2 regions of the Paenibacillus barengoltzii G22 genome follow, and region 2 is predicted to be linked to the other one. Evidence: predicted binding sites of a transcription regulator. Region 2 holds the regulator's gene; the other holds the start of a gene.

Region 1 (5,848 bases), on a different contig from region 2:
GATATCGGCTCCCGACGGAAGCCGAGTGGGAGTATGCAGCTGGGGGCGGGCAGCTCAGCCAGAGCTATAAATACAGCGGAAGCTCGCGCCTGGATGATGTGGCCTGGTATTGGCGAAATGCCGGGGAGGAGTATCTCAGTGGGGATTGGAACTGGCCGATGATTGAAAGTAATCAAAGCCGCACCCAGCCGGTTGGCGGCAAGAAGCCGAATGAACTGGGGTTGTACGATATGTCCGGCAATGTGAGGGAATGGTGCTGGGATTGGTACGGGGACGAGGTGAACCAGGACTACGACCGCGGCTCGTTTCGCGTGGTGAAAGGCGGCGGCTGGATCGGGGATGTCAGCAGCAGCGAGGTGGCGTTTCGCGGCAAGTTTGAAGCGAGCGGCTTTGGTCCAGATCAAGGGTTCCGGTTGGCGCGCAATAAGTAGTTTGGAAGTTTGGGGTGTTTGAGGAGTTTGAGTAGTTAGGTAGATTGGTAGATTGGTAGATTGGTTGAGTTAAGCTGAGATAGGCAAGTTCGGCCGTGCAGGATAGTTGGGCTAGTTAGTAGGATAGATGGGGGAGTTGGCGAGTTTGACTAGTTAGGCTCGTTATCGTTGGGCTAGTTCGGCTAGTCTGGCGAGGAAGCTTGGAGGGAGCTTGGCTAGATTTTGGAATTGAATCCAGCCCTTTTCACGTAGTAAGCTAAGGGGAAAGAAAGAGCCCATACGGGAGGAAGGGAGCTGGCTCCATTTATGAAGGTTGAAACGGTGATGCAGGAGCTTGAGGCACTCGGTAAGGAGCGCCTGAAGAAAATGTATATGTCCAACGGGGCACAAGAGCCGCTGTTTGGCGTTGCGACAGGAGAAATGAAGCCGTTGTTCCGGCAAATCAAGATCAATCATTCCTTGGCCGAGGAGCTGTACGCGACAGGAAATTACGATGCGATGTATTTTGCGGGGATGATTGCGGATCCGAAGGCGATGACGCATGCGGATTTTGAGCGCTGGATCGAGAAGGCGTATTTCTATATGTTGTCGGACTTCGTGGTTGCCGTCACCTTGGCGGAGGCGGATATTGCTCAGGAAGTGGCGGACCAGTGGATCGCCAGCGGGGACGAGCTGAAGATGTCGGCGGGCTGGAGCTGTTACTGCTGGCTATTGGGGAGCCGACCGGACAGCGAGTTTGACGAAGGCAAGCTCGCCGGCATGCTGGAGACGGTGAAGAACTCGATCCACGATGCGCCTGAGCGTACGAAGTCCGCGATGAATAACTTTGTGTACACCGTCGCGGTTTCCTATGTGCCGCTGCACAAACAAGCGGTGGAGACCGCCCAAGCGATTGGCCCGGTCGAGATGAAGCGGGACAAGAAGAAGAGCGCCATCCTGAACGCTTCGGAAAACATCCAAAAATCGTTGGACCGCGGTCAGCTGGGCTTTAAGCGCAAGTATGTGCGGTGCTGATGGGAGAGGGGATGACCCGAGGGGCCGCGGGGGAACGGGTTACCCTTTTTGAGGGCGATCTGCTCTCATAAAGGGGGTGATCCCTCTTAGAGGAGTGATTCCCTCTTAGAGGTGGGCTCTTCTCTTAGAGGAGTGATTCTCTCATAGAGGAGCAGAGAGGTTCCCTCTTAGAGGTGCTATCCACTCTTAGAAGAGCGCTCTCCTCGTAGAGGATGTTTCCTCTCTTAAAGGGGCGCTCCTTTCTTAGACGATGGATCCTCTTTAAAGGGGATTCCTTTTCAAGAGCGGGATCCCTTCTAGAGGGACGATCCTCTTGTTAGTGGGGATCCCCTCCTTTTAGCGAGATGATCCGCCCTTTTGCCCCAAGGCTTGACCGTGCTGCGCAGTGTAGGGGGGATTCTATATGAAAAATCGAGTACAATGCACCCCAATCCAGCGATTTCGCTGAAATGTACTCGAAAAATCATACATAATCGGCCCAGATGCGTGTGGGACCGCGAAATGTACATGAAAAATCGAGTACAATGCGCCCCAATCCAGCGATTTCGGCGAAATGTACTCGAAAAATCATACATAATCGGCCCAGATGCGTGTGGGACCGCGAAATGTACATGAAAAATCGAGTACAATGCGCCCCAATCCAGCGATTTCGGCGAAATGTACTCGAAAAATCATACATAATCGGCCCAGATGCGTGTGGGACCGCGAAATGTACATGAAAATTCGAGTACAATGCGCCCCAATTCAGCGATTTGGGCGAAATGTACTCGAAAAATCATACAGAATCGGCCCAGATGCGTGTGTGACCGCAAAATGTACATGAAAAATCGAGTACAATGCGCCCCAATCCAGCGATTTCGGCGAAATGTACTCGAAAAAATCATGTACAGTATGGGCCTGACGTGGCCGTAATCGCACTACAACGGTTTCCCGTTCAACGTCGGCGGGGCCTCCGGCTTCATCACGGGGCCGAAGTCGTCCGTTGCAGCGGCGGGGTTGCCGTCTTGGTTCCAGGCGTCTTTCATCATGAAGGCGCCTTTACGTCCTTCGTCGGTGGAGTCCTTCGCTTTGGCTCGTTCCAGTTGCTGCTGGGCGTAGTCCTCTTTTTTACTCATCTGACGCACCTCCTATACTGTGTGTGGTTACTTAGTATTCCCAAAGTTCCTTTCCGCAAAAAAAGAAAACCCGCCAAAGCTCAACCTCCTGGGAGTTCAAGCCTTGACGGGTCCTATCTCAGGATCGTTCTGCTTATTGCGCCTTCACGAACTCGGCCGCCTTCACGCCGGCCTGCCGTCCGAAGATGATAATATCGGCTACGGAGTTGCCGCCGATCCGGTTATCCCCGTGCAACCCGCCGGTCACTTCGCCAGCGGCGAACAGGCCTGGGATCGGGTTGCCGTCCTTGTTCAACACTTCCGTGTTGGTGTTGATTTTCACGCCGCCCATGGTGTAGTGGATGCCGGGAGCAATTTTGATGGCGTAATACGGTGCGCCGGACAAATCATAATCCATCCCGGTGGTTCTGCCGAATTCGGCGTCATTTTTACTTTGTACAGCGGCATTCCAAGTTTCCAACGTCTTCGCCAAAGCATCGGCCGGTACGCCCATGGCCTCAGCCAAAGCTTCAATCGTGTCACCTTGGATCACAAAGCCCATCTTTTCATATTGTTGAATCGCTTTAGCCCGGGATTTTACGCCGGAATCAAAAACAAGGTAGGCTGATTTCTCAGGCAGGGCATTGATCGCAGCCGTCACCTTATCACGTGTATCCATTTCATTGTAGAAACGTACGCCTTCGCTGGAAACTAGAATCGCACCTTCACCGCGCACGGCCTCGCCGATCAGATAGGATTTCTCCTGTTGAACGGTTGGGTGAACTTGGATCTGATCCATATCCACGGTAACGCCGCCCAACTTCTCAATCATCGTAATGCCATCACCGGTGCTGCCAACTTGGTTGGTCGTGACATATCCCTTTAAGTCCGGTCTAAACTCGGTGATCATTTCCGGATTCGCCCCGTAACCGCCGGTTGCGACGATGATAGCTTTGGCGGTAATCGTTTTTTCCTCGGTATCGTTCAAAACGACCTTCACGCCGCTCACTTTGCCGTCTTGCTGAATAATTTCCTTGACGTTGGCGTTGACGAACAGCGGAATGCCTTGTTCTTCAACGTTTCGCACCAGGCCGTCCACCAGGTATTGTCCCACGGCGGAGCCGTCTTCCGGACGATGGGTGCGTTTTTCGCTCATACCGCCGGTAATCGTCAGGTTATTCAAGCGGATGCCGATGGCATCAAGCCAATCGATCGCTTCGGCGGAATGGTCAACGAAGTAACGAAGCAGTTCGGTATCATTCGTATTATGGCCGCCTTTGAGTGTCTCTTCATAGAACTTGTCGTTGCTGTCTTCAATGCCTTGTTCCTTTTGGAATTTCGTTTCTGAGGCGTTCATGCCCGAGGACGATTTCGTTGTATTGCCCCCAGCCACCGGCATTTTCTCAAAAATCACCGGGTTCATGCCGCTCGCTTTCGCTTCAAGTGCCGCGGTCATGCCAGCACCGCCTGCGCCGATGATAATGATATCGTAGCTATCCTTCAACTGATCGTGGGGCGTATAGCTTTTTTCGGATGCGCCGGCTACGGCTTCGGCTTCGCTTTCCTTGGCCTTGTTCGTCTGTCCCCCAGCCTGCGTCTGGTTCTGATCTTGAGCCTGGTTCTGAGGCTCGTTCCCATTGTTGCCGCATCCCGTGATGACCAGCATCAAGGATAAGACGAGAATGAGTGCTGCTGTTACTTTCTTTTGCATGATAAACCCTCCACTTTTGTCTTAATAGGGGAGCTGTTTCTCTTTCGTTCCCCTTGGCGAGGATAACATAAGGGCTTGTTATGGTAAGTGAAACTTTTCACAATCAAACAGCTATCAAACAAGTTTTGATCTTCCCTGCGCCAAAAAAAACGAAAAGGCAACTCCACCAACCCCAATAGCTTGGCGGAATTGCCTTTATTTTGGCATGCTCTACACAGCTTCCATCTTCTGCGCGGTATACAAGCGGTAGTATAGACCGCGTTTGGCCATCAGCTCGTCATGCGAGCCGGATTCGGCAATCCCCTTGTCGGAGACGTACATGATGCGGTCGCAGTTCTTCACCGTCGACAGCCGGTGCGCGATGATAAATGAGGTGCGTCCCTTGAGCAGCTCGTTTAGGCCTTGCTGGAGCAGACGCTCTGTCTTGGCGTCGATCGAAGAGGTCGCTTCGTCCAGAATCAGAATACGCGGATCGGCCAGCAGCGTCCGGGCGAACGAGATGAGCTGCCGCTGTCCTTGGGACAGCTTCGAGCCGCGCTCATTCACTTCCGTGTAGTAACCTTGCTCAAACTCGCGGATGAACTCGTCAGCGCAGACGGTTTTGGCCGCAGCAATGACTTCCTCTTCGGTGGCGTCCAGCTTTCCATAGCGGATATTATCCATGATCGTACCCGAGAAAATAAAGCTGTCCTGCAGCATAATCCCCATCTGGCTGCGCAGCGACTTCAATGTCACCTGCGAGATGTCGTGACCATCGATCAGAATCGCGCCTTCGCTCACATTGTAGAAGCGAGAGATCAGGTTCACGACCGTGGTTTTGCCCGCACCTGTCGGTCCGACGAGGGCGATGCTTTCCCCGGCTTTGACCTCAAAGTTCAGGTGCTCCAGAATGTTCAGGCCGGGATCGTAAGCAAACGTAACGTCTTTGAATTGGACGTTGCCCTGTACTGGCGGCAATGCCTTCGCCCCCGGAACGTCGCTGACCGTCACCGGTTCATCCAGCGTTTCAAAGATCCGTTCCAGGTACGCTACGGCGTTAATAAAGTTGTTGTACAACTGTGACAAGTTCAGGATCGGCTGCCAGAAGCGGGCTGCGTAGTTACTCATCGCAAGGATGACCCCGAAGGTCACGCCTTGCGGCCCCATCGCAAGCAAGCCAACCATATAGATCAATGTCGTGACGATCGTCGCCAGGTTATCCACGGAGAACGGGATCAGCGCGTTGTAGCGCAGCGCCCGCATCCATTCCTTGCGGTAGTTGCCGGCGAGGCGAGTGAAGATGCCTTCGTTATGCTTCTCACGGGAGAAAATTTGCGTCACGCCAATCCCGCTGATACTCTCCTGCAAATAGGCGTTCATGTTAGAGCTTTTGTTAGATACAGCCTGCCATGCCCGGCGCTGCCGGGTTTTGATCAGCAGCATGACGCCGAGGAACACCGGCAATCCGGCCAAGGTGACGAACGACAACCGAACATCCACCGCGAACATAAACACAGCGATAAAGATCAAGTTGACGATCTCCAAAATAAAGTTGATGATCCCGTTGGACAACACGTCGGATACCGCATTGACGTAGTTAACGACGCGGATCAGAATTT
Region 2 (5,848 bases):
CCATGATTTATGCCGGTAAATGGACGCTGTCACGAAATTGACAACGAAATTGCTCGCCGGAAAGGCGTTCTTCTTTTAACAGTATTTCTAGGGATCTGTCAAAAACTGCCGAATGCTGTTCCAATAACTGCTTCGTTCTGGCCGCAAGATCCTCCAAAATTCGAGTGTTTTCGTTCATCAGCACCTCAGTTGTCACCATATCCATATTCACGATCCCCAACTCGGTCAACCCCGACGTCATCATCGTATGCACGATTTTTAACGCCTGCTCGAAATCGTTACTTGATCCGGTGCTGCGACCACCATAATAAATTTCTTCTGCGGCAGCCCCGGCCAAGGCGATCATGATTTGACCTTCCAGATACGATTTCGTATATAAGTACTTCTCGTCCTGCGGATTGTGCCGGACATAACCCAGCGCTCTTCCGCGCGGACTTAGAGCAACCTGACTGACGCTGCCCGGAGCAACAACCTCTGCAGCAATCGCATGGCCCAATTCGTGAATGGCAACGCGACGTTTCTCTTCCTCTGCTGCCTGACGATCGGTCTGCTCACCCATCAGCACTTTATCGATCGCGACTGACAGATGTTCCTGGGTGATTTGATCCACGCCATCCCGCATCGCATAGATTGCCGCTTCATTCATTACGCTTTCCAGTTGAGCGCCGGAGAAGCCGAACGATTCCTCGGCGATTTTGTCCAAGTCGACGTCCTCCCGCAGCGGTTTATTCGCGGCATGCAGTTCGAGGATATGGCGGCGTCCCTTCTTGTCCGGCAAATCCACTTGAATATGTCGGTCAAAACGGCCCGGCCGCAGCAGCGCACTGTCCAGCATCTCCTTGCGGTTGGTTGCAGCAATCAGCAAAATCCGCGGCGTATCGGACGTATAAATGCCGTCCATTTCCGTAAGCAACTGGTTGAGCGTTTGATCGTATTCCCGCTGCTGTCCGCCTTCACGTTTACCGCCGATGACCTCGATTTCATCAATGAAAATAATCGCGTTTTCCTTGTTTTCCTTGGCCGCGCGGGTTCTCGCTTCTTTAAACAGATCACGAATCCGGCTAGCCCCCACGCCAACATACATTTCTACAAACTCACTGCCGGAAGCGGCCACAAACACCGCGTTTGTATAATGCGCCGCTGCTTTGGCAAGCAAAGTTTTGCCGGTTCCAGGAGGACCGGTCAGCAATATCCCTTTAATCGGCCGGATGCCAAACTTGCTGATTTCCTCATGGCGCACCATGAAATCCAGCGCTTCGCAGAGCTCCTGCTTGGCGCTCTCCTGACCGCCAATCTGCTCGAAGGTCAGCTTCGCCGGTCCGCGCTTTTTGCGTTTCCGTTCCTGGGCCGCTCCAATCGTGATGCCGCCCCGCATTTTGAGCATGGCAAATACCACGCCAAATAACACGATAGCCGTAACGAGTGGAATGATGTTCACGCCAATGAACGCCAAAAAGACGATGAGTACAAGTATAAAGCCAAGAGCAGCTTCAATGATCCATTTACGCATTTGGCCATACCCCCATCCGTTCCGGCGTACGCGGCAAAATAATAAATTTGCTGTATTGTCCGTCTGTTAAGGTGATGTACACGTTTTTCTCATCCATTTCCGCCGTAGCCTGCAGCTTGCTGTTCTCTTGCTCCATCTGTTTCAGCGCAGCCGTAATTTGGGTATATTGCTTATTTTCCATGGCCTGGGCGACAGTAAACATCGCATTTTCCCACAACTGGTCAAGCTCCGGCGAGGAATGATCCTCGATATTCAGCTTCAATGTACGGCTGCCGATTTGCTTCTCCCCGTTCTTTTCAATGTGCCGAACCAATTCACCCAAATCCGTCCCGGGCTTCAAATTCAGCTTCAGTTCCAGCTCATCCGCCTTCACATTCATATCGACATGATTAACCCCATCTACACTCTTCACAATATTCTCCAGCGGACGCTCAATCGCCCACTGCCGATATAAGAACCATCCACCAAATAATACAAGGGCGGAAATAGCAATGCTTGCAGCAATTGGTCCAATACGCAGTTTCACGTGATGTCCCCCTTATCTATATAAATAATCTACTATATTATATATATTCACGTATATCAAAACTACAAGTATCAGTATATCACATCGTATATATAAATTCGAAGGAATGTGTGAATATATTTAAAAATAAAGCCTAGTAGTTCTAACCCGAAATGCTACAATTTCTCAAGCCAAACATAAAAAACGGTTCCGCCATTCAGGCTCTTCGCCTAAACAACGAAACCGTTAGATATGATTCATTCATAGACTCCCCGTCAGCGATTCGGCAGGGTGAACACTTCCGGCAAAGCCTCGCCGGTCGTGAAACTGAAAAACCGGTAGTAATGGTGGTCCTTCTCTTTATAGAACAGCTGCCACACCAGTTGATTATTGTAAATGCCTGGCAGCAGCCGAACCACTCGGATCCCCGGCAACGATTGTTTGATAATCTCACGCATTTGGCTCTCGGACTTGCCATCAGCCAGTAGGCGTACCTCCGGATCATGTCCTTCCCGCAGCCAGACCATCATCTGACGACCGGAAGCATCTTCACCTTGTACGACCCAGATGACTTCATCCCATACCGACTTCCAAACTTTGTCGCCCCGGACGAGATCTGTCTCTTGCTTTGCCTGCTGAATGGCGGCTCTTTCGGCTTCCCACGTATCCTCATGAATGTATAGATAAAACCGGTGGAGACCCAGGAGCACGATCAACAGGATCACAAGGGACAGCAGGATCCATTTCGTTCGCTTCCTCAAGCTTCTCTTCCTTTCCCTTCCTATGCAAGCAGCCTCCTTCTGGAAACCGCGCGCCGCTCATTATCGTGCCAGCAGTCCCTCAAACGCCGCCTGCGCCTCGTAGCGGATACGTTCCTCATCCAGCGTCAAGCAAGCCCCGTGTTTGACAACCTGCTTGCCGTTCACCCAGACATGCTCCACATCCTTGGCCCCTGCGGAATAAACGGTATGGGAGATATAATCCGTTCTCGGCAGGAAATGGGCTTGCTCCGTGTTCAAGGCGATAATATCTGCCTTCATGCCTGCAGCCAGCTTGCCTGTATTTTGCAAGAAGACTGATTTTGCACCGTATTCCGTTCCCATCTTCAAGGCTTCCAGTGCCGGAACCGCCGTTGGATCGCCGGATACGCCTTTATGGATCAGCGCAGCCAAACGAATCTCCTCCAGCATATCCAGGTTATTGTTGCTCGCCGGACCGTCGGTCCCCAGCGATACCACTACGCCTTTCTTCAAGAGTTCGGGTACGCGGGCGACACCGCTGGCCAGCTTCAAGTTACTGCCCGGGTTATGCGAAATTGTAACCCCGTGGGATGCCAAGATATCGATTTCCTCGTCGGTCAAATGCACCGCATGGGCAAGCAGGGTTGGGCGGGAGAACATCCCCAGCTTCAACAAATGCTCTACCGGACGGACGCCGTAATCGTTCACGTTCTGCTCTACCTCGGCGCGTGTCTCCGACATATGCGTATGCATTGGCAAATCGAGATCATGGGCAGCTTGCACAAATTTCTCGATGAAGGCTGGCGGGCAGGTGTACGGTGCATGCGGTGACATCATCGTGGTGATGCGTCCTTCTGCCTTGCCGTGCCAGTTCTGTGCAAACGCGATCGCTTCCTTGAGCTTCTGATCTTGCTCTTCCGGGGAGCACAAACCGATGGCTCCGCGCATCAGCACGGCGCGAATGCCTGATTCCTCCACGACGTTGGCCACTTCGTCCATATGATCGTACATATCCAGGAACGTCGTCGTCCCGCCCTTGAGCATTTCCAGCACGGACAATGCCGTACCGGCATACACATCCGCTGCCGTAAATTTGGCTTCCATTGGCCACATTTTCTCCTGCAGCCAGGTTTGCAGCACCATGTCATCTCCGTAACCGCGCAGCAGCGACATCGCCGCATGGCCATGGGTATTGATTAGGCCCGGCAGGAACAACAAGCCTTTGCCGTCCAAAGTCTCGGCGCCTTCCACGCCTTCCGGGCGCTCTTCCCCGATATAGCTGATCGTATCGCCCTCAACGAGCATATATCCGTCAACCACAGGACGTTCCGCATCTAATACGGCAAACGTCCCGTTCTTAATTAACCATTTCCGACTCATACGTTGCTTGTTTCCTTTCCGTTTTCCAAGTAGTAAGCCAAGCTCAGCAAATCTGTGGTGAAATCAGCCGCATGAATCCGAACTTCCGGCGGAACCTTCAGAATCGTTGGCGCGAAGTTCAGAATCGCACCGATTCCGGCGGCCACCAGCTCATCCGCCACCCGTTGGGCTTCTGTATCCGGTACGGTGATGATGCCAATGCGGATATTTTTCGCTCGAACAGTTTCCGCCAGCTCTTCGATCGGCTGAATCGTAATGTTGTTGATCTGCTTGCCGATTTTCGCCGGCGAAGCGTCGAACACCGCAACAATCTTCATATTATCCTTCAAATACGCATTATAATTCGAAAGGGCTTGGCCCAGATTCCCGGCGCCCACCAGCGCAACGTTAATCTGTTGGTCCAGATTTAAAATTTGTTGAATTTTCTCAATCAAATAAGCGACATCGTAGCCGATCCCCTTTCGGCCAAAATCGCCGAAATAAGCTAAATCCTTACGGATTTGCGCCGGATTAAGATCCAGCTTCTGTCCAAGCTCCTGGGAGGACACCGTTGGCACCTCACGGCGGCTGAGTTCATTTAAAAAACGCAGGTAAACCGGCAGTCTGCGGACGACAGCGTCCGAAATTTTATCTGACTTCATGCATTGTTCCCCCTATTCTCCATTACGATCTATGAAGCGGCTTAGGCTTCGGGATTTAACCATTCCGAGATACGCGGCACCATTTGAGTTAATGGCATATGCTCCATCTTCGGTCCAGGCAATGAGTATAAGAAATATTTTCCATAATATGATTCCAGGATCCGGGTATCATAAACGATCACGATGCCGCGATCCTGCGACGAACGGACAAGCCGTCCGAACCCTTGCTTAAAGCGAATGACCGCCTGCGGGACAGACAGCTTCATGAATGGATTCTTCTTCTCCCGCTGCAGGCGTTCGCTCTTCGCTTCCACCAGCGGATGGTTTGGCGGCTGGAACGGCAAGCGTACAATCGCTAAACTGGTCAACGCCTCGCCAGGGATATCCACCCCTTCCCAGAAGCTGCTTGTCCCGAGCAGCACCGATGCGCTGTTCCCTTGGAAGCGCCGGGTCAGCTTGGTGCGGCTGCCGCTGTCCATCCCTTGCCCGATCACCGTGATGCCCTCCGCTACAAGCCGTTCTTTCAGCGGGTCATACACCTGCCTGAGCATCTTGTACGATGTAAACAGCACTAGCATGCGCCCCTGTGTCGCCACCGCGGCATCCGCCAGTGATTGTACCAGCGTGTTAATGAAATGGTCATCCCCCACGCTGCCTTTCACACTTGGAAAATCGCGCGGAATCACCAGCAGCGCCTGATCACGGTAATTAAACGGCGATGGCAGCATCGCGGTGATCAGCCGATCCTCTTCCGCTGCCTCCGTCAAGCCAAGCTGCTCAATCATATATTGGAACGATTTATCCACAGATAAAGTCGCAGACGTCATGACGACGCTCTTCTTCCGATCGAAGAAAAATTGCTTCAACTGAGCGCTGACATCAATCGGCACCGCATACATTTGCAGCGACCGGCTGCGGAAGTTCCCGTTCGCTTCTATCCAATAGACGGTATCCTCGCTCTCCAGCTTCATGAAGAAGCGAAGCGCTTCCCGTTCTCCGGCTAAATCTTTAAACAACCCGCTAATATCGGTGATCAAGCTCTCCGCTGCATAATCGTCCTGCTCTTCTCGGA

What was found. Region 2 encodes Rex, which represses fermentation and respiration genes when NADH is low (regulators of the CRP and FNR family bind a similar motif). Its sites were predicted from a motif close to TTGTGAAATATTTCACAA; they were not measured.
Region 1: C812_RS14285 (flavocytochrome c) is a predicted target of Rex. The motif match lies at 4,336-4,353, and genes of this name have one in related genera.

Annotation. Positions count from the first base shown of each region.
Region 1 covers NZ_KE159653.1:1,326,693-1,332,540, reverse strand. The annotation lists gene C812_RS14300 (SUMF1/EgtB/PvdO family nonheme iron enzyme) at 1-431, shown strand, start outside; gene C812_RS14295 (DNA alkylation repair protein) at 738-1,445, shown strand; gene C812_RS14290 (hypothetical protein) at 2,363-2,560, opposite strand; gene C812_RS14285 (flavocytochrome c) at 2,694-4,250, opposite strand; gene C812_RS14280 (ABC transporter ATP-binding protein) at 4,461-5,848, opposite strand, start outside.
Region 2 covers NZ_KE159652.1:1,351,366-1,357,213, reverse strand. The annotation lists gene C812_RS06390 (AAA family ATPase) at 8-1,510, opposite strand; gene C812_RS06385 (hypothetical protein) at 1,503-2,036, opposite strand; gene C812_RS06380 (cell wall elongation regulator TseB-like domain-containing protein) at 2,291-2,776, opposite strand; gene C812_RS06375 (amidohydrolase) at 2,837-4,135, opposite strand; gene C812_RS06370 (redox-sensing transcriptional repressor Rex) at 4,132-4,776, opposite strand; gene dinG (ATP-dependent DNA helicase DinG) at 4,818-5,848, opposite strand, start outside.